DNA from 4 places in the Hydrogenophaga sp. L76 genome. Region 1 is predicted to be linked to each of the others. Evidence: predicted binding sites of a transcription regulator. Region 1 holds the regulator's gene; each other region holds the start of a gene.
The links. Region 1 encodes sigma-54, which starts transcription at its own class of promoters, with help from an activator protein. Its sites were predicted from a motif close to TGGCANGNAANCTGCTTT; they were not measured.

Region 1 (7,732 bases):
CGCAGTTCGATCGCGTGGGCAACGCCTGCGCGCTCGGCGTTGCGCTGCGCAAAATCGACCATGCGGAACGACACGTCGCTGCCGAACACGATGGGCGCGTGGCCTTCGGGCCAGTCGCGCATCTCGCGCTCGGCTTCGTCCTGGATCGCGGTCCACACATGCTGCTGGAACGGCAGCATCTTTTCAAACGCAAAGCGGCGCAGCATGCCGGGCGGGATGTTGAGCGCGATCTGCGCCGCTTCGATCACCACCGTGCCGCTGCCGCAGCAGGGGTCGTACAGCGGGGTGATGTCGTCCAGCGTTTGTGCCTCGCCGCCGTTCCAGCCGGTGGCAGCGATCATGGCCGCGGCCAGCGTTTCCTTCAGCGGCGCGTCGCCCTTGTCTTCGCGCCAGCCGCGCTTGAACAGCGGCTCCCCCGAGGTGTCGATGTAGAGCGTGAGTTCGTCGGTGGTGACGTGGGCGTAGATGCGCACGTCGGGCCAGGTGGTGTCCACGCTGGGGCGTTCGCCGCGTTTGTCGCGGAAGCGGTCACAGATGGCGTCCTTGATCTTCAGTGCGGCGAAGTTGAGGCTGGTCAGCGGGCTGTGCTGCGCGGTGATCTCGACCTTGATGGTCTGCTGCGGCGTGAACCAGATTTCCCAGGCGATCTCGCTGGCTGCGTTGTACAGGTCCTGCTCGCCGCGGTAACCACCGTGCCAGAGCTGCACCAGCACGCGCTGGCTCAGGCGGCTGTACAGGTTCAGGCGCATGGCGTCGCGCCACGAGGCCTTGATGCCCACACCGCCGCGGGCCTTGAAGGCCAGCGGTTCGTTGGTGATGCGCTGCACCTCGTCGGCGAGCATGTCCTCCACGCCGGCCGCACAGGGGAGAAACAACTTCAATTGATTCACAGGCTTTTTCTAAGGTTGGCCGGTGCGATGCGAAGTGCCTCGCGGTACTTGGCCACGGTGCGGCGCGCGCACTCGATGCCCTGCTCCTTGAGCAGGTCGGAGAGCTGGTTGTCGGACAGCGGTTTCTTGGGCTCTTCGGAGGCGATGAACTGTTTGAGCAGGGCGCGCACCGCGGTGCTCGACGCGTTGCCGCCGGTTTCGGTGCCGAGCGAAGAGCCGAAGAAGTACTTGAGCTCGTAGGTGCCGAACGGCGTGGCCATGTACTTGGCGGTGGTCACGCGGCTGATGGTGGACTCGTGCAGGCCCAGCTCGTCGGCGATCTCGCGCAGCACCAGCGGGCGCATGGCGAGTTCGCCGTGCATGAAGAAGTTGCGCTGGCGCTCGACGATGGCACTCGATACGCGCAGGATGGTGTCGAAACGCTGCTGAATGTTCTTGATGAACCAGCGCGCTTCCTGCAGGCGCTGCTGCATGGCGGCGTGGCCGGCTTCGCCGCCGTTGTCCCGGCCGCCGCGGTTTTGGCGCATGGCGTTGGCGTACACGTCGTGCACGCGCAGGCGCGGCATCACGTCGGGATTCAGGATGACCTTGAAGCCCCGGCCGGCGCGTGTGACGATGACGTCGGGCACGACCACGTTGCGCTCCACATCGATGAAACGGCGCCCGGGTTTGGGTTCAAGCCGCGCGATGACACCCAGCGCGGCGCGCGCCGTTTCGTCGTCGATGCCGCACAGGGCGCACAGACGCTTGATGTCGCGTTTGGCCACCAGCTCCATCGACTGGTTGCAGATGGCCAGCGCCGCGCGCGCTTCGGGGGTGTTGCGCAGCTCTTCGATCTGCAGGCGCAGGCATTCGCCGAGGTTGCGCGCACCCACGCCGGTGGGCTCCATGTGCTGCAGCCAGCCCAGGGCCATGCGCAGCTGCGCTTCGACGGCCTCCAGCTCTTCGATGGCAGGCGAGGTGGCCTCGCGGCCGTGCATGAGCCGCCAGAAGCCCAGGGCGAGCTCGGCCATGTCGTCTTCGAGGTAGGCATCGTCGTTGAGCGATTCGATGAGGAAATACAGCGCCGCCGCGTCCTCGTCGCTCAGCCGCAGACAACGGGCCTGCTCGTGCAGGTGGTCCTGGAGGCTGACGGGACTGCGGGCCAGGTCGGCTGCGCTGGCGGTTTCGTCGTCGCCACCGGAGCCGCTGTTGCGCGCCGGTGCGTCGCCGCCCCATTCGCTGTCATCGGGCGCCATCTCGACCGTGCCGTCGCCTTCCCAGCTTTCTTCCACCGGGGTGGCGCCGTCGAGCCGGCTTTCGATCTCGTCGCCTGAGCCGCTGTCGGCGGGCGCGTCGGACGTGCTGCTGACGCGGTCAGGCAGCGGGCCGTCAAATTCGGCGGGGGCGGCCACGGCGTCGGCCACCGGCAGCGCGGCATCGGCGATCTGTTCGCCGGCGCTCACCGGCGCATCGACCTGCTCCAGACCGAAAGCCTCGCGCTCGGCGATCTCTTCCGTGCGCTCCAGAAACGGGTTTTCGTCGAGCATCTGCTCGACCTCCTGCGCCATTTCCAGCGTGGAGAGTTGCAGCAGGCGGATCGATTGCTGCAACTGGGGCGTGAGCGCCAGATGCTGCGATACACGCAGGGAGAGGCCTTGCTTCATGCCTGGGCGTACAGCAGCGGGAAACGGAGATTCGCCGCCGGGCCGCCCCAAGGCGAATCAACCCCCTTGGGGGGCAGCGCGCCGCGCAGCGGCAAGGCGTGGGGGCCACAAGACGCCGCCGGGCCGCCCCAAGGCGAATCAGCCCCCTCGGGGGGCCGCGAAGTACATGCAATGACGAGCGTGGAGGTCATGTTCACATGCGGAAGTTCTCGCCCAGGTACACACGGCGTACTTCGGCGTTTTCCACGATCTCTGCGGTGGGACCGCTGGCCAGAACATGGCCGTCGCTGATGATGTAGGCGTGGTCGCAGATGCCCAGGGTTTCGCGCACGTTGTGATCGGTGATCAGCACACCGATGCCCCTGGACTTCAGAAAACCGATGATGTGCTGGATCTCCAGAACCGCAATCGGGTCGATGCCGGCAAAGGGTTCGTCCAGTAGGATGAAGCGCGGGCGCGTGGCCAGGGCCCGGGCGATTTCCACCCGGCGCCGCTCGCCCCCGGAAAGGGCGGGCGCCGGCGAATCGCGCAGATGGTCCACCCGCAGGTCCTTGAGCAGTTCATCGAGGCGGCTGCCGATTTCTGCTTCGGTCAGGGGTTTGCCATCCACATCGTGCTGCAGCTCCAGAACGGCGCGCACGTTCTGCGCCACCGTGAGTTTGCGGAAGATCGAGGCCTCTTGTGGCAGGTAACCCAGGCCCAGCCGGGCACGGCGGTGGATCGGCAAGCCTTCGATGCGCTGGCCGTCGAGCAGGATCTGCCCGCCATCGGCACGCAGCAGGCCCACGATCATGTAGAACGAGGTGGTCTTGCCGGCGCCGTTCGGGCCCAGCAGGCCGACCACTTCACCTTTGTCGACCTTGAGCGAGACATCCTTGACCACCGTGCGGCTGCCATAGGATTTCTTCAGACCCCGGACTTCCAGACTGCTGCGCACCGCCATCGCCTGAGGCGTGCTGGCCATGAGCATGGTCGTCACTTCTGCTTCTCGTTGAGATCGGTGCTGGGTCGCAGCTTGGCAGGATCGGTCGGGGCGGGTGCCGGGGACGCCGCATCGGGAATGGGCGTGAGCATGGCACGCACGCGACCCGAGGGGTTGGCGGCCGTGCGGTTGGCGGGTCCACCCTTGACGGTGAACACCTCGGTCAGGCTGTTGTAGGTGATCTGATTGCCCACACTTTCGTCGTTCAGCTGGGTGCCGCGGTAGCGGCGCAAGACGGCGCTGCCGGTGAACACCACGGTCTGGGCCTTGCTGTCGTATTCAATGCGCTCACCCTCGCCTTCGATCCACTCGTCCAGGCCTTCGCGCTTCTGGCGGAAGAAACCAGGCGCTGCCGCCGTGCCGGTCACCACGCCAAACTGGTTGCCCTGCGGATCCTGGCGCACGTCCATCTTGCTGCCCCGCATGACGATGGTGCCCTTGGTGATCAGGACGTTGCCGGTGAACACGCTGGTCTGCCGCGTGTCTTCGTAGCGCAGCGCGTCCGCCTCGATGTTCATGGGCTTGTCTTTGTCGGCCAGCTCCGCGTGGGCCGCGCCTGCCAGCACCAGACCGGCCATCGTGGCAAAGAGACTGCGGATCCATGGGGGGGGAAGGTGGTGTGTGGGCATGGCTTTAATAGGGCACAAATCTTGCATTCATTGTAACGGTGCAAAGGCCACTTGTCGGCATCCAGCGCTCAATGAGCCGGCCCGAAAAGCACAAGACCCGCCTGCAGCGGGTCTTGCTCGCGGCACGGGGAACCCGGGATCAGGTTTTGCGTGCTTCAGCAATGAGTGAATCGGCAATCAGCATCGTGCGCGGACCCTGCCCACCGATGTAAAAACGGCCCGCCACACCCAGCGCAGGTGTGCCTTCAACGTCATAAGCGTTCTGCAGCCCGATGGCGGCCTCGGCCATCTTGATGGCACTGCCGTTGAAGAAACCGGTGAATTTTTCACGGTCAACACCCTGCTTCTCCACCCAGGCGGTGATGGCCGGCGCCGTGGTCAGCGGCAGGCGCTCTTCGTGAAAAGCCTTGAACACCTTCTGGTGCAGGGCATCGACCAGGCCCATGGATTCCAGCGCGAAATACAGGCGCTGCATGGGCACAAAAGCCGTGTTGAAGGCCACCGGCACGCGGCGCACCTTCACATCGGCGGGCAGCTTCTTGATCCAGGCGTCGAGCAGCGGCTCGAAATGGTGACAGTGGATGCAGGAGTAGGCAAAAAACTCCACCACTTCCACCTGCCCCGGTGGCGTGCTGACCGGCACCGGCTTGCTCAGTCGGACAAAGTCCTTGCCCTCCTGGAACCCGACGCGCTGCGCCCAGGCGGGGCTGAGCCCCAGGCCACTGGCAGCGAGGGCACCGGCAGCCAGCAGAGAACGGGATAGATCGCGGCGTTGCATCGAATCAAACTCCTTGTGTTGACCTACTTGGTTTCACAGGCCATGGGAAAAGTTCCGGGATGGGTTCAGCGCTGAACGCGCACCAGGGCGGCATCCACCCCGTTGACTTCGAGTTGTTCCAGCGTGGCGTCGGCCATGGCTTTCTGGCTGAATGGTCCGACGCGCACCCGGAAAACGGGGCGCCCGGACTGCTCCCGTTCGCTGATGTCGGCCGCCATGCCCAGCATGGCGAGTCGGGCGCGCTGGGCTTCGGCTTCTTCGGGCGCGCGGAACGCGCCCGCCTGCACGAAGTAGGTGAAAGGATCGGCCGGCACCGACGCGCTGTCCGACGGTTCGGCCCCCTTGACCGCGCCGGTGCGCGCCCGCATCAGGTCGCCCAGGGGATCGGCCTGCGTCGGCTCTGGTTGCCGGGCGGCGGTCTTGTCGGCGGCCGGCTCGGTGGTCGTTGCGGCGGGACTGTCTGCCGGTTCAGCCACGGCTGAAGCGGGCGCCGGCTCCGGGCTCACAACCGGTGGTGGCAGGGTGGCCGGGCTGCCGGCCAGACCGGCATTGGGGTTCCAGCCTTGGTTGCGCTCGGCCTCCTCCACATCCTGCGCCGGTTTGCGCGACACGCCCCGGTCGACAAAGGGCACCGGTACGCGCGTGACGTACACCGCCACCGACAGCGCAATGCCCAGCCCCACGAGCAGGCCCACCACGAAGCCCACGATGGTGCTGCCGTGCTGTTTGTGTGCCTGCAATGTCTGTTGTTTCATAGGGGGTTTCCGCTTCACATCTTTTGCGGGGCGCTCACGCCCAGCACCGCGAGGCCATTGTGCAACACCTGCGCCGTGGCTTTCACCAGCGCCAGGCGGGCCAGTTTCACCGCCTCGTCGTCCACCAGGATGCGCTCGGCATCGTAGTAGCTGTGGTAGCTGGCGGCCAGTTCACGCAGGTAGAAGGTGACGTCGTGCGGCGCGAAGTCGCGCGCAGCGTCGGCCAGCATGGCGGGGTACCTGGCCAGCAGCAGCATCAGCGCCTGCGCGGCCGGGCTGTCCAGCGCCGAGAGGTCCACGCCGCCCAGCGTGGCCGGGTCGCCGCCCCAGGAAGCCAGCACCGAGCAGATGCGCGCGTGCGCGTATTGCACGTAGTAGACCGGGTTGTCGTTGTTCTTCTGGACCGCCAGATCGACGTCGAAGGTGTATTCAGTGTCGGGCTTGCGGCTGAGCAGGAAGAAACGCACCGCGTCTTTCGAGGTCCATTCGATCAGGTCGCGCAGCGTCACGTAGCTGCCGGCGCGCTTGCTGATCTTGACCTCTTCGCCGCCCTTGACCACGCGCACCATGGTGTGCAGCACGTAGTCCGGATACCCGGCCGGGATGCCGACGCCAGCGGCCTGCAGACCGGCGCGCACGCGGGCAATCGTGCCGTGGTGGTCGGTGCCCTGGATGTTGATCACCTTGCTGAAACCGCGCTCCCACTTGCTGATGTGGTAGGCCACGTCGGGCACGAAGTAGGTGTAGGAGCCGTCGCCCTTGCGCATGACGCGGTCCTTGTCGTCACCGTAGTCGGTGGACCTGAGCCACAGCGCGCCGTCCTGCTCGTAGGTCTTGCCGGCGTCGCGCAGCTTCTGCACCGTGGCGTCCACCTTGCCGCTGGTGTACAGGCTCGACTCCAGATAGTAGTGATCGAACTTGACGGCGAAGGCCTGCAGATCCAGATCCTGTTCGTGGCGCAGGTAGGCGACGGCGAAAAGGCGGATGTCGTCGAGCGCATCCACGTCGCCGCTGGCGGTGAATTCGCGGTCATCCGAATGCACCGTCTTCTTGGCCAGGTAGTCGTTGGCGATGTCCTGGATGTAGTCGCCGTTGTAGGCGGCCTCGGGCCATTGTTCGTCGCCGGGCTTGAAGCCCTTGGCGCGCAACTGGGTGCTGTTGGCCAGGGTGCCGATCTGCACGCCCGCGTCGTTGTAATAGAACTCGCGGTGAACGTCCCAGCCCTGGGTCTGGTACAGGCTGCAGATGGCGTCGCCCAGCGCGGCCTGGCGGCCGTGGCCCACGTGCAGCGGGCCGGTCGGGTTCGCCGAGACGAACTCGACCATCAGGCGCTGACCGTTGGCCGGTTGCACACCGAAGCCCGCACCGGCCTCCAGCACTTCTTTCACGATCTGCTGTTTGGCGGCGGGCTTGAGGCGGATGTTGATGAAGCCGGGTCCGGCGATGTCGATGTCGCTGACCCACTGCTGGTACACCGGCATCGCGAGCAGCGCGGTGCGCAGGCTTTCGCCAACCTGGCGCGGGTTGAGCTTGAGCGGTTTGGCCAACTGCATGGCCGCGGTCACGGCGAAGTCGCCATGGGCCGCCACCTTGGGCGATTCGAAGGCGGCCTTGGCGCCCGCGCCGGGCGAGAGCGCGTCGAGCGAGGTGGCCAGACCGGCCAGCAGTTCCTGTTTGATCTTGAGCATAGGGATGGGATTTTAGGCGGCGGGCCTCTGCGCTTGTTTCAGGCGGGCACAAGGCCAGCCGGGACCTCGCCCGAGAGCCAGCGCGCCCGGTGGTCGGTGCAGGCGCGCACCTTGGGCAGGCGGTGGCGCTCGGGCAGCATCGCCGCGCAGATCGGCACGCGCTGCGGTCGACCCAGGTGTCGAGCCCCAGCACCTGAACCCGTACCCGTGCGGGGGAAGCCCCGGCAATCCCGCTGTCGTTCAATCCGTTGAAACCGGCGGCAGGCTGGCATGGGCCGCGGCCTTGACCGCCTGTGTCAGGCGCTGGGCCGACAGCGGCTCGCGCGCCCAGTGCTGCCAGTAGAGCACCACGTCCACCGTGGCG
Region 2 (7,732 bases), 1.2 Mb from region 1:
GATGCTGTTGTCGCGCAGGTTCTGCTCGGGCCGGGCCACCAGGCTGAAGCTGTGCACGCGGTTGCCTTCGGTGTCGGGCTGACCGTGCAGGGTGCCGGGCGTGCGGATCTCCCAGTACTCCACGGTCTGGCAGGCACTGCTGACCGGCCACAGGTGCAGCGTCTGCACCGTGTAGAGCAGCGGCAGGCTGTAGCGGTAACGGGTGTTGTGGTGGATGACGAGTTTCATGCGGGCACCCGATACAACCGGGGACCCGCATGGTACCTGTCCACGTCAATGCACCGTTGGAACGAGGAAGTCCTGGCTGATGCGGCCGCCGAGCTCGTTCACGCGGTCGAGGAACTGCGTCAGGAAGGCGTGCAGCCCGTTGGAGAGGATCTCGTCGATCCGGGCGTACTGCAGGTCGGCCTTGAGCTTGCCGGCGCGGCGCAGCGTTTCACCCGAGGCATCGTTGGCCACCACGGCCAGGTTGTTCACCACCTCGTTCATGCTGGCGGCCAGGCTGCGCGGCATGTCGGGGCGCAGGATCAGCAGCTCGGCCACGCGTTCGGGCGTGATCACGTCGCGGTAGACCTTGCGGTAGACCTCGAAGCCGGAGACCGAGCGCAGGATCGCGCTCCAGTGGTAGAAGTCGTACTCCTGATCCTCCTCGCTGGCGGCACCGAAGAAGTCGCTCTGCACCGCGTGGAACTTCACGTCCAGCAGGCGCGCCGTGTTGTCGGCCCGCTCCAGGAACGAACCCATGCGGTAGAAGTGGAACGCCTCGTCCTGCAGCATGGTGCCCACGGCCACGCCGCGCGAGAGGTGCGAGCGGTGCTTGACCCATTCGAAGAACGCGCCTGGATCGCGCTCGAAATCCTTGGTCTTGAGGTAACCGGCCAGCTTGAGCCAGGTGGCGTTCTGGGTCTCCCAAAGCTCGGTGGTCAGCGCGCCGCGCACGGCCCGGGCGTTTTCCCGGGCTGCGCGCAGGCAGGAACCGATGCTCGACGGATTGGACTCGTCGCGCACCATGAAGTCCATGACGTTTCGCGGCGTGATGTCCTTGCCGTACTTGGCGGTGTAGGTGGGCATCAGCTCGCTGATGACCAGCAGGCCTTCCCAGCCCACCTGCGCCACGGCAGCGGATTGCGGCAGCAACGAGGTCTGGTAGTTGATGTCGAGCATGCGCGCGGTGTTTTCGGCGCGCTCGGTGTAGCGCGACATCCAGAACAGATGATCGGCGGTGCGTGAAAGCATGTGTCAGTCCTCAAGTATCCAAGTGTCTTTTGTACCGCCACCCTGTGACGAGTTGACGACCAGCGAGCCTTCTTTCAGCGCCACGCGGGTCAGGCCGCCGGGCACCATCTGCACCTCCTTGCCACTCAGCACGAAGGGCCGCAGGTCGATGTGGCGCGGCGCCACGCCACTTTCCACGTAGGTCGGGCAGGTCGACAGGCTCAGCGTGGGTTGTGCGATGTAGCCCCCGGGATGGGCCCTCACCACGGCGCGAAATTCTTCGATCTCGGCTTTGGTGGACGCCGGCCCCACCAACATGCCGTAGCCGCCGGCACCGTGCACCTCTTTGACCACCAGCTCGGCCATGTTGTCAAGCATGTATTTCAGGTCATCCGGGTTGCGCCCCATGAAGGTCGGTACGTTGTTCAGGATCGGCTTCTGGCCGAGGTAGAACTCGATCATCTTGGGCACGTAGGGGTAGATGGACTTGTCATCAGCGATGCCGGTGCCCACGGCATTGCAGATGGTCACGTTGCCGCTGCGGTACACGCCCAGCAGGCCGGCGCAGCCGAGCGTGGACGAGGGGCGGAACACCAGCGGATCGAGAAAATCGTCGTCCACGCGGCGGTAGATCACGTCCACGCGGCGCGGCCCCTTGGTGGTGCGCATGTAGACGAAGTTGTCCTTGACGAACAGGTCTTGCCCCTCGACCAGCTCCACGCCCATCTGCTGGGCGAGGAAGGCGTGTTCGAAATAGGCGCTGTTGTACATGCCGGGCGTGAGCACCACCACGGTGGGTTCGGCCGTGGTGGCCGGGCTCACCGCACGCAGCGTTTCGAGCAGGAGGTCGGGGTAGTGCGCGACCGGCGCCACACGGTTCTGGCCGAACAGGTCGGGGAAGAGCCGCATCATCATCTTGCGGTCTTCGAGCATGTAGCTCACGCCGCTGGGCACACGCAGGTTGTCCTCGAGCACGTAGTACTCGCCCTCACCTTGAGCGTTGGGCGCACGCACGATGTCCACGCCGGAAATGTGCGAGTACACGCCGCCGGGCACGTCCACGCCCATCATCTCCGGGCGGAACTGCGCGTTCTGGAAGATCTGGTCGGCCGGTACGATGCCGGCCTTGATGATTTCCTGCTCGTGGTAGACGTCGTGGATGAAGCGGTTGAGCGCACTCACACGCTGCACCAGACCTTCTTCCATGCTGCGCCACTCGTGCGCGGGAATGATGCGGGGAATCAGGTCGAAGGGGATCAGGCGTTCGGTACCGGAGCCGTCTTCGTCCTTGGCGCCGTACACCGCGAAGGTGATGCCGACGCGGCGAAAGATCATCTCCGCCTCTTCCCGGCGAGCGGCCATCACCTCCGGGGGTTGCTGCGCCAGCCAGCGAGCGTAGCTTTCATAGTGCGTCCGCACCTCGGTGGGCGTGGCATTCATTTCGTCAAACATGGGTCGGCTCATAGGCTTTTTTTCTCCTGATGACAGCTTAGCAAGGACTGGGCCAGAAACACCACTTGCAGCCCCAAACAGGTGCATCTTTCAGTGCGTGGGTACGGAAGCGTGATCGCCTTCGGGCACCGGCTCCAGCGCCGGTTCGGCCGCCGGGCTGGCGTCGCCACGGTGGTGCCAGTACCGGCGCGCCGATTCGCGCTGGCAATGGACGGTGTCGGGCGCGTCGCTGCGCCAGGTGGCGGCACCACATTCGGGTGTCGTCACCCAGCGCATGTCCCGCTGGCGGTAGCGCTCCAGCACGGCGGGCGCGGGATGGTTGAATCGGTTGCGGTAACCCGCCTGCACCAGCACCCATTGCGGCGCCAGCGTGTTGAGCAGCACGGGGCTGCTGGACGTGAGGCTGCCGTGGTGCGGCGCCAGCAGCAGGTTCGCCCTCAGGTCCGGACGCGCCAGCGCCAGCCGGGTCTCCCGATCGGCGTCGAGATCGCCACTCAGCCAGACGCTCTGCCGTGCATGACCCACCCGCAGCACACAGGACATCGCGTTGCTCGACAGGCGCCCGGCGCCGTCGGGTCCGAAGTCTTCGGGGGACGGGTGCAGGATCTCGAAGTCCACCCCGTCCCAGCTCCAGCGCTGGCCGGCGGTGCAGCGCCGGGCCGGGTCGGCATCGAAGGACGACAACCAGCGGGTCCCGGGCCATTCGGCCTGCACCGCGGCAGAGCCGCCCGCGTGATCGCTGTCGCGGTGGCTCACCACCACCGTGTCGGGCCGCTCACCCAGGGCGCGCAGCAGCGGCACCACGACGCGCTGCCCGGCGTCGCTGGTGGGTGAATAACGCGGCCCGGTGTCGTACAGCAGGCTGTGCCCGGCCGTGCGCACCAGCACCGCACTGCCCTGCCCCACGTCCAGCGCCATCACATCAAACTCCCCCGGCGCCGGGCGCGGCGGCTGCCAGGTCAGCACCGGCCACAACAGCACCAGTCCGGCCAGCCGGGTGGCCCAGGGCCAGCGCATCACCAGCAGGGCGCCGCCGACCACACCGGCCAGCGCCAGCGGCAGCGGCGGGATGGGCCGGAACACGGCGGCAGAAGGCCATTGCGCCAGCCAGGCCAGCCAGACGCCCAGCCCCTGCACCGCCAGCGCGGCCAGATCCCAGAAGGCCGGTACCGCCACCCCCAGCATCGCCAGCGGCGTGATGACCAGCGTCACCCACGGGATCGCCAGCAGGTTGGCCACCAGGCTGACAAGCGAAAACTGGCCAAACAGCAACAGCGAGAGCGGCGCCAGGGCCACCGTCACCACCGATTGTTCGCGCAGCATGCCCAGCGCCGCAGCCATGAACCGCCGGGTGCGGGTGGGTGCCTCGTGCCCGGTCAACGGCGCCGCTTCAAAGCGCACTCGCCGCCCCGGGTCGGTCGCAAACAGGATCGCCACGGCCACGAAACTGAGCCAGAAACCGGGCTGCAGCAGCGCCCAGGGATCGAGCAGCAACACCGCGGCCATGGCAACCAGCCAGACCACGGGCCACGGCCATTGACGGGCCAGCAGGCGCAAGCCCACCACAACGGCCAGCATCAGCACGGTGCGCTGCGAGGGCACGCCCCAGCCCGAAAACAGGGCGTACGCCGCCGCCAGCGCCACGCCACCGAAGCCGGCGGCCCACGGCACCGGCACCGCCAGCAGGGCTCGCGGCCAGACAAACGCCAGACGGCGCCAGAGGCCACCCACCAGCCAGATCGCAAGCCAGGCGAACATGGTGACGTGCAGACCCGAGATGCTCATGAGGTGGGCCACGCCGGTGGTGCGAAAGAGGTCCCAGTCGGCGCGCTCGATGGCGCTCTGATCGCCCACCACGAGGGCCGCTAGCACACCAGCGCTGCGGGGGTCGGCCACCTGGCCGGTGATGCGCTCGCCGACCGTCTGACGCACCGCCTCCAGCGGGTACCAGCTGCTGCCCCCCAGATACTGCGGGACCGGGTCGCGCGGTCCGTTGCGCACGTAGCCGGTGGCGCCGATGCCGTTTTCCCATAGCCAGCGCTCGCGGTCAAAACCATGCGGGTTGGCGTTGCCGTGCGGACTGCGCAAACGCACGCTGAAACGCCAGCGGTCCCCCGCGCGCCAGTCGGGGCCGGGGGCAGCCCCATCGCCTTTGGACCCCGCCCGACTGAACCAGCCCAGTTGCAGCAAAGGGGGCAAGCGCACCGGCCGGCCGTCGCGGGCGGCGGACTCCACCGCCAGCTCGAAACGCGCACCGTCGGCCAGTCGCTGTGGCATCGAGGCGATGCGCCCGGTGACTTCGATGTCAAGGCCCTGCAGGGCCGGGTCGAGCGCCTGCGATGCAAAGTGCGCTGCGCGCAGGCCGGTCAGGCCCGCTCCCGCCCAGGCACCGGCCGCCATCGCCAGCACCAGGACCCACGCCGACCGACGCCCGCCCGGTGAGCCCCGCCACAGCAGCCAGGCCATCAGCAGCCCACTGGCGAACAGCTGCCCCCCGTACCCCTGCCAAGGCCAGAGCGCGACCTGCTGCAACTGCCAGGCAACCCCGAACACCCACCCAGGCAACCAGGCCAACGCCAGGCCCGCCATGCTCAGCCCGGTACCCTGGGCCCGCACAGGGCAGCTTTGTCACACAGCCGTGGCGCAAGACTTGCTAGCATGGCAGCAAGCCGCGACGACCCTTTTCTCGTCCGCGGACCCATCGTTTTCTTCCCCCTGTTGAAAGACACCAGCATGGCCATTCATGTTGCCCTGAGCCACATCACCCATTATCGGTACGACCGCCTGGTCAAACTCGGTCCCCAGGTGGTACGCCTGCGCCCCGCACCGCACAGCCGCACCAAGGTGCTGTCGTACTCGCAGAAGATCGAACCGGCGGGCCACTTCATCAACTGGCAGCAGGACCCGTTTGCCAACTACCAGGCCCGCCTGGTGTTCCCCGAGCCCACCACCGAGTTCAAGGTCACGATCGACCTGGTGGTCGAGATGGCGGTGCACAACCCCTTTGACTTTTTCCTGGAGCCGCGCGCCGAAGAATTCCCGTTCAGCTACGACGCCTCGCAGCTGCAGGAACTCGCGCCCTACCTGGCCACCGCGCCGCTCACCGAAGACCTCAAGGCCTACCTCGCCCAGGTGGACCTGAAGAAGCGCCGCACCATCGACTTCCTGGTCGACGTGAACCAGATGCTGCAGCGCGACATCTCGTACACCATCCGCATGGAGCCGGGCGTGCAGACACCCGAAGAAACGCTCAAGCTCAAGAGCGGTTCCTGCCGCGACACCGGCTGGCTGCTGGTGCAGATGCTGCGCCACCTCGGCCTAGCGGCGCGCTTCGTCTCGGGCTACCTGATCCAGCTCGCGCCCGATGTGAAAAGCATCGACGGCCCGAGCGGCCCCGAGAAGGACTTCACCGACCTGCACGCCTGGTGCGAGGTCTTCCTGCCCGGCGCCGGCTGGATCGGGCTCGATCCCACCTCCGGCCTGCTGGCCGGTGAAGGCCACATCCCGCTGGCCTGCACGCCGCAGCCGTCCAGCGCGGCGCCGGTGGAAGGCGCCATGGACAAGTGCGAAGTCACCTTCGAGCACCACATGGGCGTGACACGTGTCTACGAATCGCCGCGCGTGACCAAGCCCTACACCGAGGAGCAGTGGGCCAGCATGGTCACGCTGGGCCAGAAGGTCGATGCCGACCTGGTGAAACACGACGTGCGCCTCACCATGGGCGGCGAACCCACCTACGTGGCCGTGACCGACCGCGACGCCGCCGAGTGGAACACCGACGCGCTCGGCCCCACCAAACGTGGCTATGCCACCGAGCTGCTGGGCCGCCTGCGCGAGCAATACGGCCACGGCGGCTTCGTGCACATGGGCCAGGGCAAGTGGTATCCCGGCGAGCAGTTGCCGCGCTGGGCGCTCTCGATCTTCTGGCGCGCCGACGGCCAGCCCTGCTGGAACAACCCGGCCCTGCTGGCCGACGAACGCGATGTGGCGGCATACGACAGCGAAGACGCGCGCCGCTTCACGCAGGCCCTCGCGCGCAAGCTGGGCGTGTCCACACAATTCATCACGCCCGGCTACGAGGACACCTGGTATTTCCTCTGGCGCGAATGCCGCCTGCCGGTGAACGTGGATCCGTTCGACGCCAAGCTCGACGACGAGCTGGAGCGTGCGCGCCTGCGCCGCGTCTTCACGCAGGGGCTGGACGCCACCGTGGGCTACGTGCTGCCGCTGCAGGCCAACGACACCGGACAGCCTTCCAGCAACGGCAAGAGCAGCTACCACCGCGTTTCCGGCACCGTCTGGTCCACCGGCCCGTGGTTCTTCCGCGACGAGCGCATGTACCTCGTGCCCGGCGATTCGCCCATGGGCTACCGCCTGCCGCTGGACTCCCTGCCCTGGGTTTCGGCGGCCGACTACCCCTACCACATCGAGCAGGACCCGCACACCGCGCGCGACCCGCTGCCGCGCGGCGCCACCGTGAAACACCAGGTCTCGCCGCACCAGGTGGGCGGTGGTTTTGCCGAAGGTGGCATGGTGTCCATGCAGGGCATGGACTTTGATGCCCCCGGCCCGGCCATCGACGGCCTGCGTCCTGGCCAGCCCGGCCCGGGCGCCGCGCCCGCGCAGGCGCTGTCGTCCAGGTTCCCGCAGCGCCACGAATCGGCCGCCTGGCTCACGCGCACCGCGCTGGTGGTCGAGTCGCGCGACCCGCACCGCGCCAACGGCCCCAAGGCCGAAAAAGCCGGTGGCGGCAAGACGCAGCACCTCTACGTGTTCATGCCTCCCATGCAGCGGCTCGAAGACTACCTGGATCTGCTCTCCGCGGTGGAAGACACGGCCGAGAAGCTGGGCATGACCATCGTGCTCGAAGGCTACCCGCCGCCGCGCGACCCGCGCCTGAAGATGCTGCAGGTCACGCCCGACCCGGGCGTCATCGAAGTCAACATCCACCCCAGCAGCAGCTGGGACGAACTGATCGAACGCACCGAGTTCCTGTACGAGGCCGCGCACCAGACGCGCCTGTGCGCCGAGAAGTTCATGACCGATGGCCGCCACACCGGCACCG
Region 3 (7,732 bases), 1.5 Mb from region 1:
CCCTCGCGGAACAGGTGGATGTCCTGTTCCCCGAGCGCTGTGCCCGGTCGGGCTGCGATCGTTTTCAGGAGTGGCTTGTTCATTTCAGTTGCTTCCGGTTAGACGGCGGCTTGCGTTGAGCTGCAGCTCGTCGAGGATCGACACCATCGCGCGTTCGTTGTCGGCTGCGTTGCGCATCGGTCGATCGAGATACCGGGTCAGGAAGGCGAGCCCTTGCTGATCGGCATACATGTAGAGCTGCCCCATCTTCTGGGCGACCTCGCGGTATCCGGCCTCGATTTCAAGCACGCGCCGCTTCACTTCCAGCAGCACCTGCTCGGGGACCGGGCCCGCTTCAAGAGCCATCAGGTTCTTCGGATCTGCCGCAGAACGCTTGCGGCGCGATGCGGCGACCGACTTCGTGTTCTCTTTCATATGTGCACAGTAACTTATGATCGCTGCGAAACTAATCTGTTTTTTTGAAGTTAAAGTTTTCAAAAATGATCATTTGAGCTGCAGCCAGCGCACGAAATACGCCACTTTTCCCCCTATGCGACGAGCAACCACCCATCCCGATGAACTGCGGCTCCTGCTGAACTGGTCCGACTTCCAGATCGTTCTGGCGGTCTCGCGCCATGGCAGCGTGGCGAAGGCCTTCGCGCCACTCGGCATGACACATTCGACCTTGCTGCGCAAGCTCGATCAGATCGAGTCGCGCCTCAAGACCAAGGTATTCAATCGCGGTCGGCCTCGCTACACCCTCACGGCTGCGGGACATGAGATCGACCGTGCGGCACGAGAGTTCGAGCCACTGGCCATCGGCGCTGAGATGCGCGCCAGCGGAGCCGACCTGCGGCCCAGTGGCGACGTGCGTGTGAGTGTGTCGTCCATCGTCATCGATCATTTGCTGCCTTCGGTGCTTGCGCAGTTCAGGTCGTCGTTCCCGGACGTCCAGATCGAGTTGATCAGCACCCGGGAACACGTCAATCTGCGAAGGCGTGAGGCCGACATCGCGATCCGTATCGCCGACACGGTGCCGGACTGGCTGGTGGGTCGAAAGCTGACCGACCTTCAGTTCAAGGTCTTCACGCGCAAAACGGGGCGGGGGAAATTGCCGCTACAAAGCATCGATGACCTGGTGGGCCAACGACGCTGGATCGCCTTCGAGCGTGACTCCCACGATCTGAAGTTCGACCGGTGGCTGGCCGGGCGCGTGCCCGCCGATCAGGTCGTGCTGCGCGTGGACAATTTCAGCCACGCCGCGAACATGGCACGCGCCGGCATCGGCATTGCCCTGTTGCCGGCGTTTGTCGAGTCGAGCATTCCGGATCTGCAACCACTGACCGCCTCGATCGAGGAATTGGTGACGCCTCTGTGGCTGGTCACACACCCTGAACTGAAGGACGCCGCCCGAATTCAGGTCCTGATGCGCGCGTTTGGCCCTGCGCTGGCCAATGCCGCCAACCCGCTGCGCGCCTTGCAGCCAGGCCCCACCGTCTAACGGCACGCCGTACCACCCTCTCTGGACGGATCTCGAGATCACCATGGGCCAAACCCACGTGATCCGCATGGGTTGCGGAGCGGGGCTTTTTTTCCCGCTGCCGTTCAAGCCTGAATGGCGAGCTTCTTCATCTTTTCCCACAGCGTTTTGCGGCTGATGCCCAGCACATCGGCTGTTTTCCCGACGCTGCCATCGCAGTGCTGCAGTGCTTTCTGGATGTGTGAGCGCTCCACGGTTTCGACCATGCGCTGCAGGGTGACGATGCCGTCATCGGGCCTGTCATTTGCGATGGCAGAAGATGAAGCCGGGCGCTCGGGAAGGTCCAGCATCCCGCCATCGCTGAGCACCACCGCCTCCTCCAGGAACGAACGCAACTCCCGCACGTTGCCGCGCCACTCCCGGCGCATCAAATCGCGCATGAAGGGTTCGGACATGGCCAGGGGCCGGCCCTGCTCCACCACGATCTGGGCCAGCAGCTTTTCGGTCAGCCAGCGGATGTCTTCCGGTCGCTCGCGCAGCGGCGGCAACTCGATCTTGATGACCGCCAGCCGGTAGAACAGGTCTTCCCGGAACGATCCCGCGTTCATGTCCGCGTAGAGGTCTCGGTTGGTGGCGGCCAGGATGCGAAAGTCGCTCTGGATGGTCCGCTCGGCCCCCAGGCGAAAGAAGCATTTTTCCTGCAACGCTCTCAGCAGTTTGGCCTGCATGCTGGCGGGCAGTTCACCCACTTCGTCCAGAAACAAGGTGCCTTTGTTGGCGCGCTCCAGATAGCCCCTGTGGGTTCGCATGGCCCCCGAGAACGCGCCCTTTTCGTATCCGAAGAACTCCGCCTCCAGCAGGGTCTCTGGGATCGCAGCGCAGTTCACGGCCACGAATTCACCCTTGCCTGCTCTGGGATCGAGGCTGTGGATGAGCTGGGCCGCCACCTCCTTGCCCACGCCCGATTCGCCCGTCAGCAACACCGACACGCGCTGGCTGGCCACCTTGTGCACCATGGTTTCGACACGGCGCATGGCTACAGAAACACCCAGCAGCGCGTCGTCGTCGGGTGCGGAGGACAGGTCCACCGCATCCTTGATCTTGGCCACCAGGCTCTCGATATCGAAAGGCTTGGTCAGGTACTCCCGGGCACCGGCGCGGACCGCTGCGACCGCATCGTTGACGCTGCCATATCCCGTCAGGAAAAACCAGGGCAAGGCCCTGACGGTGGCGTGCAAACCGACGAACCATGCGGTGGCCAGGCCGTCTGGCAAGCGGACATCGCTGACCACGGCCGACGGCAAGGTGGCGAGCGCTTCGCGCGCTTCAGCGAGCCGACGGCACCAGCTCACCTGCAGGCCTTCCAGTTCGAAGCGCTGCATCAGCGACTCTCCCATGATGGGGTCGTCTTCAATCAACAAAATGGATGTCATGTCTGGCCTTCCGGCGCTTCTCGGTTCGGGACCTCAAACAAGAGACAGGTTTGTGAGGTTTCGGTGGTGTCGAGCTCGAACCGACCGCGCAGGTGGCTGGCGAGTTCCTGGCACACCCACAGGCCAAAGCCGCGCGGGTCCTTGCCGCTTTCGGCGGCCAGCGTGCTTTTGAACTTGTCTTCGCTCAGCACCGGTCCGCTGTTGTTGATGCAGAACCGTACCCGGGATTCATCGGCCTGGAGGCGCGCGGCAACGACGCCGTTTTCACCCGCCGCCTTGAGGGCGTTGAGCAGCAGATTGAGCATGACTTGCCGCAGCGGCGCAGAGGGCACCCGCAGCGCCGACTCCACATCGACCTGAAACCGGATCTCTGCCCCACGTTTTTCAGCCGTGCCCCTCACCAGGGTCACGATGTCTTCCAGATCACCCGGCTCCAGGGGCCGGTCCTCGATCCGGGCCTGGGGCAACAGGGCCGCCACGGTGGTGCGGATCTGCTGCAACCCCCGGTCGAGCAGATCGATGGTGCGCAGGCGAATCGTCTCCGTGCCCCCATGCAAGCGCAGCGTCTGGGTGGCCGTCAACATGCCCGCCAGGGGGTTGTTGATCTCGTGCGCGACGGCGCCCGTCATCTTGCCCAGAGCCGCCAGCCGCTCGGCCGACAGCGCACGTTCTTCCGCTGCTTTGCGGCGTTCGAGTTCGCCCATCAACTGCGCAATGGCGTCGCCAATGCGGCTCAGCTCAGGGTCCGTGGTCTTGGGGACGTCATCGCGCAAAACCCCGGGGTCATCGCGTCCGATGCGTTCGATCACCTCCACCAGCCGACCCACCGGACGGGCCATGCGTTTGCCTACCCACCACCCAAGGGGGCCGAGCACCGTGACCGCCAAGACAATGCTGATCAGCGCCGTGCGGGCCAGCGCCGACCAGTCGGGCGCGAAAGCGGCCGACTCCACCTCGGTGAACACAAAGCCCAAGGTCTGGCCGTCTTCGCTTCGAATCGGGTCGATCAGCACCACGGAGCCGTCGGGGATCAGGTGAAGCTCCCGTTGTTCCGCCTCCATGGAAGACAGCAGTGGCTGCTCGCGCCAGGGCTTGCCCAGCACCTGGCCGCCGGTCTCAAGCTTCACCGGGTCCGAAGCGGCAAAAACAGCGCCGTCCGGGGTCAGGATGGCCAGACGTGCCTGGTCCGCATCCGCCCCGGGGATGAGCTGGGCCGTGTCCCGCAGCAGCGAGAACACGCGCCAGGTGTCATCGGCCGCCAGCAGGGGGCGCACCTGGGCGATGACCAGGACCACCGCCCGGTCCAGCAGCGACAAGGTGTCGCGGCGCGCATTCTGTGCCTGCACCCGCGCGGTGATGGCCGTGACGAGCACGGCCGCCAGCAGCACGGCCAGAGAAAGCCCCAGCGGTATCTGCACCCGGTAGGGCAGCCGCCTGAGCATCAGCCCGCCACCCCGCTGCCGGGCACCTGCCGGGCTTGTTGGCGAATGGAATCGAACAGGCTCGCCTGTCCTGGCGTGAAGCCGGTCAGATTCAACGAGGCCAACAGATCGCGCCCCACCTCGTCGTCGCCCATGTGCAGCAGGGCTTGCCGAAGTGCTTCCATTTGCGGGTGCTCATGCCCCTTGCGCACGACCAGGGGTGGAAATCCGAAAGATTCCGACTTCCAGATCACCTCGGTCTTGGCAATCGCAGGCATGCCCTGGTCGCGCATCGTCTCCCATACATAACCGTCGATGGAGCCAGCCTGGGCCAGGCGGGCCGCCACGGCTTCGGCCACGTTGCGGTGGCCGTGCGTGAAAAAACCCCGCTTCAGGTCTCGTGCTGACACCCCGGCCTTGCTCAGCTGGGCCTGCGCGACCAGCCAGCCCGAGTTGGAGAGAGGATCGGAATAGGCCAGCACGCGCCCTTTGAGATCGTTCCAGCCCTCGATCTCCGGGACTGGGGTTTTCGAGCGAATGAGATAGGCCTGGTAGAACGGCTGGCCGTGGTACAGCGGCACGGCGAGCAGTGACAGCCCGCTCTCGAAACGCACGAAGGGATACCCACAGATCCAGGCGGCATCGATCTGTCTGGAAAACAGCAGGTCCAGGATGCTTTGGTAGGACTCGCGGGCCACGAACTCGACATCGATCCCCACCCGACTGCCCAGGTAGCGACCCCAGCGCGACAAGAAGGCCACCTGATCCGCCAGGATCACCGGGGTCAGCCCGATGCGCAGGCGGTCCGCTCCCCATCCCGGGAGGGACACAGCCGCCGCGGCGGCGCCGCACATGCCAGCGGCCAGGTAGCGTCTTCGGTTCACGGACATTCTCGCGTTACGTTTTCGTAACCTTGATTTTCATCATGGTTACGAAAAGCCCACAGAGAAGAAACCCTAATGAAGTAAGTGGTTGATTTTAAAAGGCTTCCTGGCTGGCATGGACGTTGCAAACCGGTTCCGTGTTTTCACCCAACCAGGAGACAAAATGAAAGACGTCAAGATCGGTCGCCGCTTTTTTCTGAAATCGGGCGGCGCCGCAGCCGCCGTGGCGGGCGCCACCATCATCCCGATTCGCAATGCGAACGCCGCCACCCCGCCGGCATCCAGCGGCACCACGCTGCCGTATCCCAAAAAAGCCGTCGGCTCGGCCAAGGGCCTGCCGCTGAACCAGGCGGTGAGTTTTGCCTACCCCGATGACAGCTCGGCCTGCCTGGCCATCCGCATGGGCTCACCCGTGCCGGGCGGCGTTGGCCCCAACGGCGACATCGTGGCCTACAGCTCGTTCTGCACCCACATGGGCTGCCCGGTCGGCTACGAACCCGGCACCAAGACCTTCAAGTGTGGTTGCCACTTCTCCATCTTCGACCCCGAGAACGGCGGCCAGATGGTCACCGGCCAGGCCACCGAAGACCTGCCGCGCATCCTGCTGGAGTACGACGCCAAGACCGACAGCATCCACGCCGTCGGCGTCGATGGCCTGATCTACGGCCGCCAGTCCAACGTCCTGTGAGGAGAGCCGCATGACCACCCAGATCAACGACCGCATCGCGCTGCCCCCGAAAGACGCGCAAAAGACCAACATGACCTGCCACTTCTGCATCGTCGGATGTGGCTACCACGCCTACAAGTGGGACCACAACACCGAAGGCGGCCGCGCCCCGGACCAGAACGCGCTGGGCCTGGACTTCCGCACCCAGCTGCCGCCGTTTGCCACCACCCTGACCCGGGCGATGACCAACACCATCACCGACAAGGGCGGCAAGAAGTGGAACATCATGATCGTTCCCGACAAGGAATGCGTGGTGAACAGCGGCCTCTCCAGCACGCGCGGCGGCAAGATGGCCAGCTACATGTACACGCACGACGGCATCGGCCGCGAGCGCCTGAAGCACCCGCGCATCAAGCGCGGCGACCAGTGGCTCGACACCAGCTGGGAGCATGCCCTGGCGATCTACGCCGGCCTGACCAAGAAGATCCTCGACAACGACGGCCCTGACGGCCTGTTCTACGACTGCTTCGACCACGGCGGTGCCGGCGGCGGCTTCGAGAACACCTGGGGCACCGGCAAGCTGATGTTCAGCGCGCTGAAAACCCAGATGGTGCGCATCCACAACCGCCCGGCCTACAACTCCGAGTGCCACGCCACGCGCGACATGGGCGTGGGCGAGCTGAACAACAGCTACGAAGACGCCCAGCTGGCCGACTGCATCCTGTGCACCGGTGCCAACCCCTACGAAACGCAGACCAACTACTTCCTGAACCATTGGGTGGCCAACCTCTCCGGCTCCACGGTGGACAAAAAGAAGAAGTGGTTCCCGGGCGAAACAGCCGCCGCCGCCAAGATCATCATCGTGGACCCGCGCCGCTCGGCCACGGTGGCGATCTGCGAGCAGGTGGCCGGCAAGGAGAACGTGCTGCACCTGGACATCCAGCCTGGCACCGACACGGCGCTGTTCAACACGCTGTTCACCTACGTCGTGCAGCAAGGCTGGATCGCCAAGGACTTCATCGCCCAACACACCAGCGGCTACGACGACGCGGTCAAGACCAACCGCATGAGCCTGGAAGACGGCGCCAAGGCCACCGGCCTCACCGTGGCGCAGATCAGGCAGGCCGCCGATTGGGCCTACAAACCCAAGGCCAGCGGACACCGCCCACGCACCTTCCACCCGTATGAGAAGGGCATCATCTGGGGCAACGACAACTACGTCATCCAGAGCGCACTGGTGAGCCTGGTGCTGGCAACAGAAAACGTCGGGCGCCGCGGCACCGGCGTGTGCCGCCTCGGTGGCCACCAGGAGGGCTACACCCGTCCGCCCTACCCGGGCAACGGCAAGATCTACCTGGACCAGGAAGTCATCGCCGGCAAGGGCCTGATGTACACCCTGTGGGGCACCAACCCGTACCAGACCACGCTGAACGCTGAACAGCATCGGTTGGTGCTGAGCAAGCGCGCCAAGATCGTGGACGAGGCGATCTCGCGGGCCCGCGGTGCGAGCACCGAGCAACTGGTGGACGTGATCTACAACGCCTGCAGGTACCAGGGTGGCATGTTCGTGGCGGCCATGAACCTCTACCCCACGCAGCTCGCCGACGACGCGCACCTGCTGTTCCCGGCGACCCACCCAGGCGAAATGAACCTGACCTCCATGAACGGCGAGCGCCGCATGCGCCTGTCTGAGAAGTTCATGGACCCTCCCGGCTCCGCGAAGCCCGACTGCCTGATCGCCGCCGACATCGCCAACACGCTCAAGGCGATGTACCAGAAAGATGGCAAGGCGGACATGGCCAAACGTTTCGACGGTTTCAACTGGAAGACCGAAGAAGACGCCTTCAACGACGGCTTCCGCCGCGCCG
Region 4 (7,732 bases), 2.0 Mb from region 1:
TTTCTCCAACACGAAGCGGATCGATTGATCGTCATCCACTATCCAGATCGGCTTCATGTGTTCGTGTTCCCTTCGTCAGTCGAGGCGTTGTTGTTTCGGTTTCACGGCAACGGAATCAGCAGTTTGAAATCCGTGTGACCGGGCACGCTCTCACACTCGATCAGGCCATGGTGCTGCTGGACAAAAGTTTGAGCCAGCGTGAGTCCGAGACCCGAACCCCCATCGCGTCCCGACACCAGCGGGAAAAAGATGCGGTCCTTGATCGAGTCTGGAACGCCAGGCCCGTTGTCGATCACATGCAATTCCAGTGCCAGCCGATAACGCTGCTTGCCGAAGGTCACTTGCCGGCCGACGCGCGTGCGCAGCGTGATCTGCGCATCGCCCGCCGCAATGCGCTCGCCCAGCGCCTGCGCCGCGTTGTGCGCGATGTTGAGCACCGCCTGGATGAGCTGCTCGCGGTCGCCGCGGAACTCGGGGATGGAGGTGTCGTAGTCACGCACCACCTTCAGCCCTCTGGGAAACTCCGCCACGATCAGCGAACGCACACGCTCGCAGACTTCGTGGATGTTCACGTCACCCACCACGTGCGGGCGGCGGTGCGGCGCGAGCAGCCGGTCCACCAGCGACTGCAGGCGGTCGGCCTCGTGGATGATGACCTGGGTGTATTCGATCAGCTCCTTGGAGTCGAGCTCCATCTGCAGCAGCTGCGCGGCGCCCCGGATGCCACCCAGCGGGTTCTTGATCTCGTGCGCCAGGTTGCGGATCAGTTCCTTGTTGGCCTGCGCCTGATCGATCAGGCGCTCCTCGCGCTCCTGCCGGGTTTGCAGCTCCAGCGGCAACAGTTCCACGATGACTTCGCCCGGCACCTCGGTCTGCGCCACCACCACGTGCACCGGCAACGGTTCGTGGGTGGCGCGCTTGAGCCAGGTGTCGTAGCGCAGCGCCGCGAACTCGTTGCCCCGGGCGCCGCTCAGGGCGCTTTGCAGCAGCGTGGGCTCGGTGAAACAGTCCTGCAACCGCGAGCCGGTGATGCTGCGCCGGGACATGCCCAGCGCATCTTCCAGTGCGGTGTTCGCGTACAGCACGACGCCATCAGCCGCGACCACGGCCACCAGGGTGGCCAGCATGTCGAGCGATTGAAACCGGCCCGTGGGCAAGAGCGCAGGAAACGTGTCGTGCTCTGCAGGAGGGGCCGCTTCGAGGCGGGCGGAGAGGGGAAGTGTGGTGGGCTTTTTCAAGCCACCTATTTTGCGGCAGAACCGGACGGCGCCCCGGACCCGCTGTGCCTGTTGAGCTCATTGCGGATGCTGGTCACATCGCTCTCGGCACGCGCAACGGCCGCCTTGAGCTCGGCAACCCGGTCCAGATAGCGCTGGTAGTTGCGCGATTCGATGCCTTCTTTTTCCGGCTCGCCATTGGCATAGGCCTTCTTGGCATCAACCAGACGCGCTTCCGCGCGGCGGAGTTCGGTCTCCAGGATGGCACGTGCATCGCTGTCGCGAGCGCGTTGCTCGGCCGAATCCGTGCGGGTGTTGCCGTTGCGCGCCGGTGCACTGCTGGATCGTGGCGCACTGGGCGCGACCGTGCGTTGTGGCACGGGACCCTGGATGATGGTGATGTTGCCACCCTCCATGAGCTTGCAGCCCCGGCTCTTGGCCACCTCGGCATTGTTGGTGTACTCGTTGCCGCAGCGGTAGATGCGCTCCTGTGCCTGCGCCTGGACCAGGCACAGCCCGGCCAGACAGGCAACGAGCCCACGAATCGTGTGGGTGGAATTCAAGTTCAGCAAATCGGCTTCTCCGTCTCAGGAACTCTGGTCAGTTGATTTTTCAGTATGACCCAGATTGCTCACAAAAGTGCCCAGATGGGGTGCCCGGGTGGTGAAATTGCCGCACTCCCCATGCAAAAAGGGACGGTCAAAGCCGTCCCTTCCGTTTGGGGTCCACGTTGAACGCGGGCCACTGAAAACCCGCCCGGTCAAGCCGGGACAGGGATCACAGGCTGTAGTACATGTCGAATTCGACCGGCGCCACTTCGATGCGGCCCCGGTTGACTTCGGCCGTCTTCAGCTCGATGTAGGCGTCGAGCATGGAGTCGGTGAACACACCACCCTTGGTCAGGAAGGCGCGGTCCTTGTCCAGGTACTCCAGCGCCATGTCCAGGCTGTGGCAGACGGTCGGCACCAGCTTGTCTTCTTCCGGCGGCAGGTGGTACAGATCCTTGGTGGCGGCTTCGCCCGGGTGGATCTTGTTTTCCACGCCGTCCAGACCGGCCATCAGCAGGGCCGAGAAGCCCAGATAGGGGTTCATCAGGGGATCGGGGAAGCGGGCTTCCACGCGACGGCCCTTGGGGTTCGCAACGTACGGGATGCGGATCGAGGCCGAGCGGTTCTTGGCCGAGTAGGCCAGCTTCACCGGCGCTTCAAAGTGCGGCACCAGACGGCGGTAGCTGTTGGTACCGGGATTGGTGATGGCGTTCAGGGCACGGGCGTGCTTGATGATGCCGCCGATGTAGTACAGCGCAAACTCGCTCAGGCCGGCATAGCCGTCGCCAGCGAACAGGTTCTTGCCGTCTTTCCAGACCGACTGGTGCACGTGCATGCCGGAACCGTTGTCACCGGCGTAGGGCTTGGGCATGAAGGTGGCGGTCTTGCCGTAGGCGTTGGCGACGTTGTGAACCACGTACTTCTGCAGGATGGTCCAGTCGGCGCGCTGCACCAGGGTGCTGAAGCGGGTGCCGATTTCGTTCTGGCCGGCGCCGGCCACTTCGTGGTGGAACACCTCGACCGGAATGCCCAGCGATTCGAGGATCAGCGCCATCTCGGCGCGCATGTCCTGCGTGCTGTCGACCGGGGGCACGGGGAAGTAGCCGCCCTTGACGGTGGGACGGTGGCCGCGGTTGCCGCCTTCGAGCTTGGCGCCCTTGTTCCAGGGGGCTTCGTACTCTTCGATTTCGTAGAAGGTGTGGCCCGGGGCGGTGCTCCAGCGCACGCCATCGAACAGGAAAAACTCGGGTTCCGGTCCGAAGAAGGCGGTGTCGCCCAGGCCGGTGGACTTGAGATAGGCCTCGGCGCGCTTGGCGATGGAACGCGGATCGCGGTCGTAGGCCTTGCCGTCGGCAGGCTCGATCACGTCACAGGTCAGGATCAGGGTCGTTTCTTCGTAGAAAGGATCGATGTTGGCCGTGTTCGGATCGGGAACCAGCTGCATGTCCGAGGCTTCGATGCCCTTCCAGCCCGCGATGGACGAACCATCAAACGCATGACCCGAAATGAATTTGTCCTCGTCGAAATGCGAGACGGGCACGGTGGTGTGCTGCTGCGCACCACGGGTGTCGGTGAAACGAAAGTCGACGAATTTGACTTCGTTGTCTTTCACCATTTGCATCACGTCTGCGACGGTCTTGGCCATCAAATACTCCTGTTACTTGGTAGGTGGAAATAGATACGACTCTGGTGTGAAGCAGTTTTTGTGCCATTTCTCGACCCATGGATGACGGGTCCACAAACCTGGTTCGCACGCGGCCGGCCATTATGGCGCAGGCCACCTGATCCGCCATGGCCTTGAATGCTCAATCACGCCAGCCAACACCGTGGTGACAACGCGGCGCCACGCACCCCATCAACAAGCACCAAACAGGTGCAAAAGGCCAAAGCACCAAACAGGTGCAAACCTTCAACGCACCATTTCAGGGCCCAATGGGGCGCCGTGGGCGCGCAAACCGGCCAGCAACTGGTTGAAGGCCGCGGTTACCGCCGCGGGCTCCCCTTTCACCCCGAGTTCGATGTGGCGGCCAAAAACCGGGTGGTCCACGCTGGGCAGGCTGAACACCTTGACGGGATGCTGCCGCTCGATCTGCTCCATCAACGGCGTGAGCGTGGCCTCCATGGCGCCCATGACCACCACCGACCGCTCCAGCCAGCAACCAGCGCGGTGCAGATGGGCGTAGGTCTGGTCGAGCACCGCTTCGATCATGGGCCAGGCCATCACCGGAAACCCGGGCAAAAAATGCACCGCGCCCCCGCCCGGACCATCGCAGGAAAAGCCTGGAATCCTGTTGTACGGATTGGCGATGATCCTGGCACCCACCGGGAACACGCCCATGTTGAAGCGGTGCACGTTATCGGGGCGCTCCGGGTCGTACACCTCTCCGCGCTCTTGAGCCAGATCGCGCATGCGCTGCTCGATGAGCACCTGCGCCTGCGGATGCAGGGCCAGATCACATCCCAGCGCCGCAGCCGCACACTGGCGCGTGTGGTCATCGGGCGTGGCGCCGATGCCGCCGCAGGAAAAAACCACATCGGATGAGGCAAACGCTTCGCGCAGGGCCGCTGTGATGCGCGGACGCTCGTCGCCCAGGCAGCGCGCCCAGGCCAGCGAAAGGCCACGCGCCTGTAGCAGTTCGATCACCTTGGGCAGGTGTTTGTCGGCCCGTTTGCCCGAAAGGATTTCGTCGCCAATGATGATCAGGCCGAAGGATGGCGCTGCGGGTTCGCTCGAAGACATGAAGGGGGTTCAACTTCCGGAAGACGTGGATGGCGGTAAAAAAGGCGGCGTGCCGGGCCCATCCGGCGGTGGGTCAATCCGGCCCGGGTCCGCCTGAGGCTCCGCCTCAAGGATCTCGACCGCCGTGGTCGCCCGCAGACGCTCCAGCGCCGCCAGGGCGAAATGGGCAAACCAGAGGGACGCAAAGGCAAAGACCAGTGTGTAGATCCAGATCGCGACCGGAATCAGCAGCGGAGCCAGGGCGATCAGCATGGCGCCCGATGCCCAGATCAGGCTGGGGGCTGCACCGAGATAGCCGCTGAGGATGCCCATCAGCAACAAGGTGCCCCGGTGCTCCCGCATCAGCGCCTTGCGCTCCGGAGCGCTGGCATGCACCGCCAGCGCATCAAAGGCAAACACCCGGTACGTGAGCCAGCCCCAGATCAGTGGCGGCACGATCAACACCAGCGGCGGCACCAGCCACAGTGGCATCGACACCAGCAACGCGACCAGCGCCAGCAGCGTGGAGCCGAGCGACCAGAGCACGCTCACGATCAGCGAGCCGCCCTGCTTGCGCTCCATGGCTGGAAAGCGGCGCTGACCCACCAGCTCGACCATGGCGGGCGTCATGAACAATGCCACCAGCAGCAGCGACAGCACCACGATCACCGGCGTGGCCAGCACGAGCACCAGCAGCGGTGCGAAGACCGCCCGCAAGGCGCCCATGCCCACCCGATCCAGCCAGCCCAAGGCACCCTGCACGAATCCATAGGTTTCCAGCCAGGCCGTCACGGAGGCGACCGTTGATTCCCAGAAAAAGTAGCCCAGGCCAAACGACAGTGCCACCATCAGGACCAGCGGCAGAAACGACAGCGCGATCACCCGCGGATGCATGCAATACACCGCAGCACGCCAGAAAGCATGGAGCATGGGTTTCATCGCAGCAAGAATACAGGCTTTCAACCCGCCAGGGCCCCGCCGGACCCGACCGAGTGTCAAGGCATGAACCGTGAATCCCGACCTCGAACCGGCCATCATCGATCCACACCGCCATCCCATGAACAGCACCCCCATCGACGGCATCCAGCTGGAAACCGTCCACCTGCCCGGCCCCCCGGATCGCGCACCGCTGGTGTTTCTGCACGAAGGGCTGGGCAGCGTGTCCATGTGGCAGCAGCGCGGGCAAGACTGGCCGCGCGAACTCTGCGCCGCCACCGGTCGTGCCGGCTGGGTCTATTCGCGCCGCGGCTATGGCCAATCGGATCCGGTTGCCGATGTCAGGGGGCCATCGCGCTGGCAGGGCAGCTGGCATGTGGGTCGCCACGAACCGGACTACATGCACCTGGAGGCCTTCAACGTCCTGCCCACGCTGCTCGCCGCCTGGGGCGTGGAACGCCCGGTGCTGGTGGGGCACTCGGACGGCGCCAGCATCGCACTGCTGCACGCCAGCCGCCACCCCGTGAGCGCCTGCGTGGTCTTGGCGCCGCATGTTTTTGTCGAAGAAGTCGCCCTGAACGCCATCGCACAAGCGCGCAACGCCTATCTGCCCGACGCCACCGGCAACGCCCAAAACCCGCGAGCAGGCAACCAGAACCTGCGCGACCGGCTCGCGCGCCACCACGCCGATGTCGACAATGCGTTCTGGCAATGGAACGACATCTGGCTGAGCGACGCCTTTCGGGCTTTTGACATCCGCCCCGAATGCCGGGAGATCCAGGCACCGCTGCTCGCCATCCAGGGACTTCAGGACGAATACGGCAGCCTGGAACAGTTGCGCGAGATCGAGCGCGCGGCGCCTCATGCCCGGACACTGGAGATACCCGATTGTGGACACAGCCCGCACCGCGACCACCCCGCCACCCTGACCAGCGCCATCGAACGTTTTCTCGCCTCCTTGCCCTGAATCCTCCGTCCGGGGGATGTACGCGGACAGCCACCTTGGGCACAATTTCTGGCCGCACCCCCCCCGACCCGCATCACCAGAACAATCACCCCATCCACACGCTGGCGCACAGCCCCCAGATCAACCGCGTCAGCCGCCGGCAGGCTCTGTGGCTGTTCGGCTGGCCCCGGTCGGAACCTCCCCGTGCAGACCCACGCCACGCATCAGCCTTCCGCAACCCCACAAGGCCCCTCCAAACCGCAAGGAAGTCACGATCAAGCCGTGCGATATCACCACAAAAGTAACCATTCTTGTATCAAAAATATACATTTGACACATCATTCCTACGTATCTGCCTTGAGTCCCTCTTCACCATGAACTCCTGGAACAACCCATGGCTGCTGGCCGTGCTGGCACCTGCGCTGGTGGTGCTGGGTGCGGTGCTGCACCGCTATTGGGAAGCCAGGCAGGCCAAGGCGCGCCGACGCATTCCCAAACACTGGCCCCTGAGCGCCCGCTCCATCACCAACAGCGAAGAAGCGCGCGTCTGGCACTGGCTGGCTCGCGCGTTCTACGACCACCACATCATGATCAAGTTGCCGGTCACGCGCTTCACCCTGCCGCGGGACAAGGAAAATGGCATGGACTGGTACAAGTTGCTCGGTGGCGTGTACTGCACGTTCACCATCTGCAAGTCCGATGGCCGTGTGGTGGGTTGCCTGGATGTGCCGGGTCGCAACGCCCTGCCACGCAGCACGCGCCTGCTCAAACACTCGCTGCTCACCCAGTGTGGCCTGCCTTACTGGGTGGTTCGCTCCAGTGCCCTGCCCACGGTTTCAGAGATCCGGGCCGAATTCCTGGGCGAAACGCCCACCGCCCAGTCCATGCGCGAACGCGAGCAGGAAGAGCGCGCCATGATCGCCGCGCAAAACAACCTGCGTTCGGCACTCACCCGCCAGCGCGGCAGCCGCCAGAGCGATTTCAGCCCCCTGTCCACCTGGCCCAGCAGCACCTCCGGCGAGTCCCGGGCCAGCGAACTCGGCTCGCAATGGCAGGAAAATTCCTTCCTCATCCCTCTCGACAGTCGCAAGGGCGAGTTGCTCTGAGTGGCGCGCTCGCTCAGGTGGGCTTCGAAGCGGGCACCTTCAGCGTCAGGGCCGCGACCTCTTCACCGCTGAGCCAGCGCCATTGACCCGGCGCCAGCTCGCCGGAGAGCTGCAAACCGCCGATGGACGACCGGTGCAAACCCTCCACCCGATTGCCCACAGCAGCCACCATGCGCTTGACCTGGTGGTATTTGCCCTCGGTCAGCGTGAGCTGCAGGTGGTGTTCACCCACAGCGCGACAAGCCGCCGCCTTCACCGGC

Region 2: a site for sigma-54 is predicted at 5,307-5,324, ahead of AC23D4_RS06825 (transglutaminase family protein). Genes of this name have one in related genera too.
Region 3: a site for sigma-54 is predicted at 5,309-5,326, ahead of AC23D4_RS05575 (arsenate reductase (azurin) small subunit). Genes of this name have one in related genera too.
Region 4: a site for sigma-54 is predicted at 3,459-3,476, ahead of glnA (type I glutamate--ammonia ligase). Genes of this name have one in related genera too.

What each region holds. Positions count from the first base shown of each region.
Region 1 is NZ_CM172807.1:2,664,164-2,671,895, forward strand. Features, by position in the region: gene AC23D4_RS12740 (THUMP domain-containing class I SAM-dependent RNA methyltransferase) at 1-890, opposite strand, end outside; gene rpoN (RNA polymerase factor sigma-54) at 887-2,536, opposite strand; gene lptB (LPS export ABC transporter ATP-binding protein) at 2,730-3,506, opposite strand; gene lptA (lipopolysaccharide transport periplasmic protein LptA) at 3,512-4,147, opposite strand; gene AC23D4_RS12760 (thiol:disulfide interchange protein DsbA/DsbL) at 4,287-4,925, opposite strand; gene AC23D4_RS12765 (SPOR domain-containing protein) at 4,991-5,680, opposite strand; gene argS (arginine--tRNA ligase) at 5,695-7,368, opposite strand; gene AC23D4_RS12775 (HTH-type transcriptional regulator ArgP) at 7,609-7,732, opposite strand, start outside.
Region 2 is NZ_CM172807.1:1,425,373-1,433,104, forward strand. Features, by position in the region: gene AC23D4_RS06805 (transglutaminase family protein) at 1-228, opposite strand, end outside; gene AC23D4_RS06810 (alpha-E domain-containing protein) at 274-1,236, opposite strand; gene AC23D4_RS06815 (circularly permuted type 2 ATP-grasp protein) at 1,240-2,679, opposite strand; gene AC23D4_RS06820 (DNA internalization-related competence protein ComEC/Rec2) at 2,758-5,283, opposite strand; gene AC23D4_RS06825 (transglutaminase family protein) at 5,401-7,732, shown strand, end outside.
Region 3 is NZ_CM172807.1:1,159,203-1,166,934, forward strand. Features, by position in the region: gene glgB (1,4-alpha-glucan branching protein GlgB) at 1-83, opposite strand, end outside; gene AC23D4_RS05550 (hypothetical protein) at 85-414, opposite strand; gene AC23D4_RS05555 (LysR family transcriptional regulator) at 431-1,480, shown strand; gene AC23D4_RS05560 (sigma-54-dependent transcriptional regulator) at 1,585-2,892, opposite strand; gene AC23D4_RS05565 (ATP-binding protein) at 2,889-4,334, opposite strand; gene AC23D4_RS05570 (substrate-binding domain-containing protein) at 4,334-5,167, opposite strand; gene AC23D4_RS05575 (arsenate reductase (azurin) small subunit) at 5,361-5,885, shown strand; gene AC23D4_RS05580 (arsenate reductase (azurin) large subunit) at 5,896-7,732, shown strand, end outside.
Region 4 is NZ_CM172807.1:26,379-34,110, reverse strand. Features, by position in the region: gene ntrC (nitrogen regulation protein NR(I)) at 1-57, opposite strand, end outside; gene glnL (nitrogen regulation protein NR(II)) at 102-1,127, opposite strand; gene AC23D4_RS00140 (hypothetical protein) at 1,244-1,780, opposite strand; gene glnA (type I glutamate--ammonia ligase) at 1,995-3,410, opposite strand; gene AC23D4_RS00130 (competence/damage-inducible protein A) at 3,675-4,505, opposite strand; gene AC23D4_RS00125 (EI24 domain-containing protein) at 4,515-5,423, opposite strand; gene AC23D4_RS00120 (alpha/beta fold hydrolase) at 5,494-6,387, shown strand; gene AC23D4_RS00115 (DUF2726 domain-containing protein) at 6,741-7,472, shown strand; gene AC23D4_RS00110 (16S rRNA pseudouridine(516) synthase) at 7,486-7,732, opposite strand, start outside.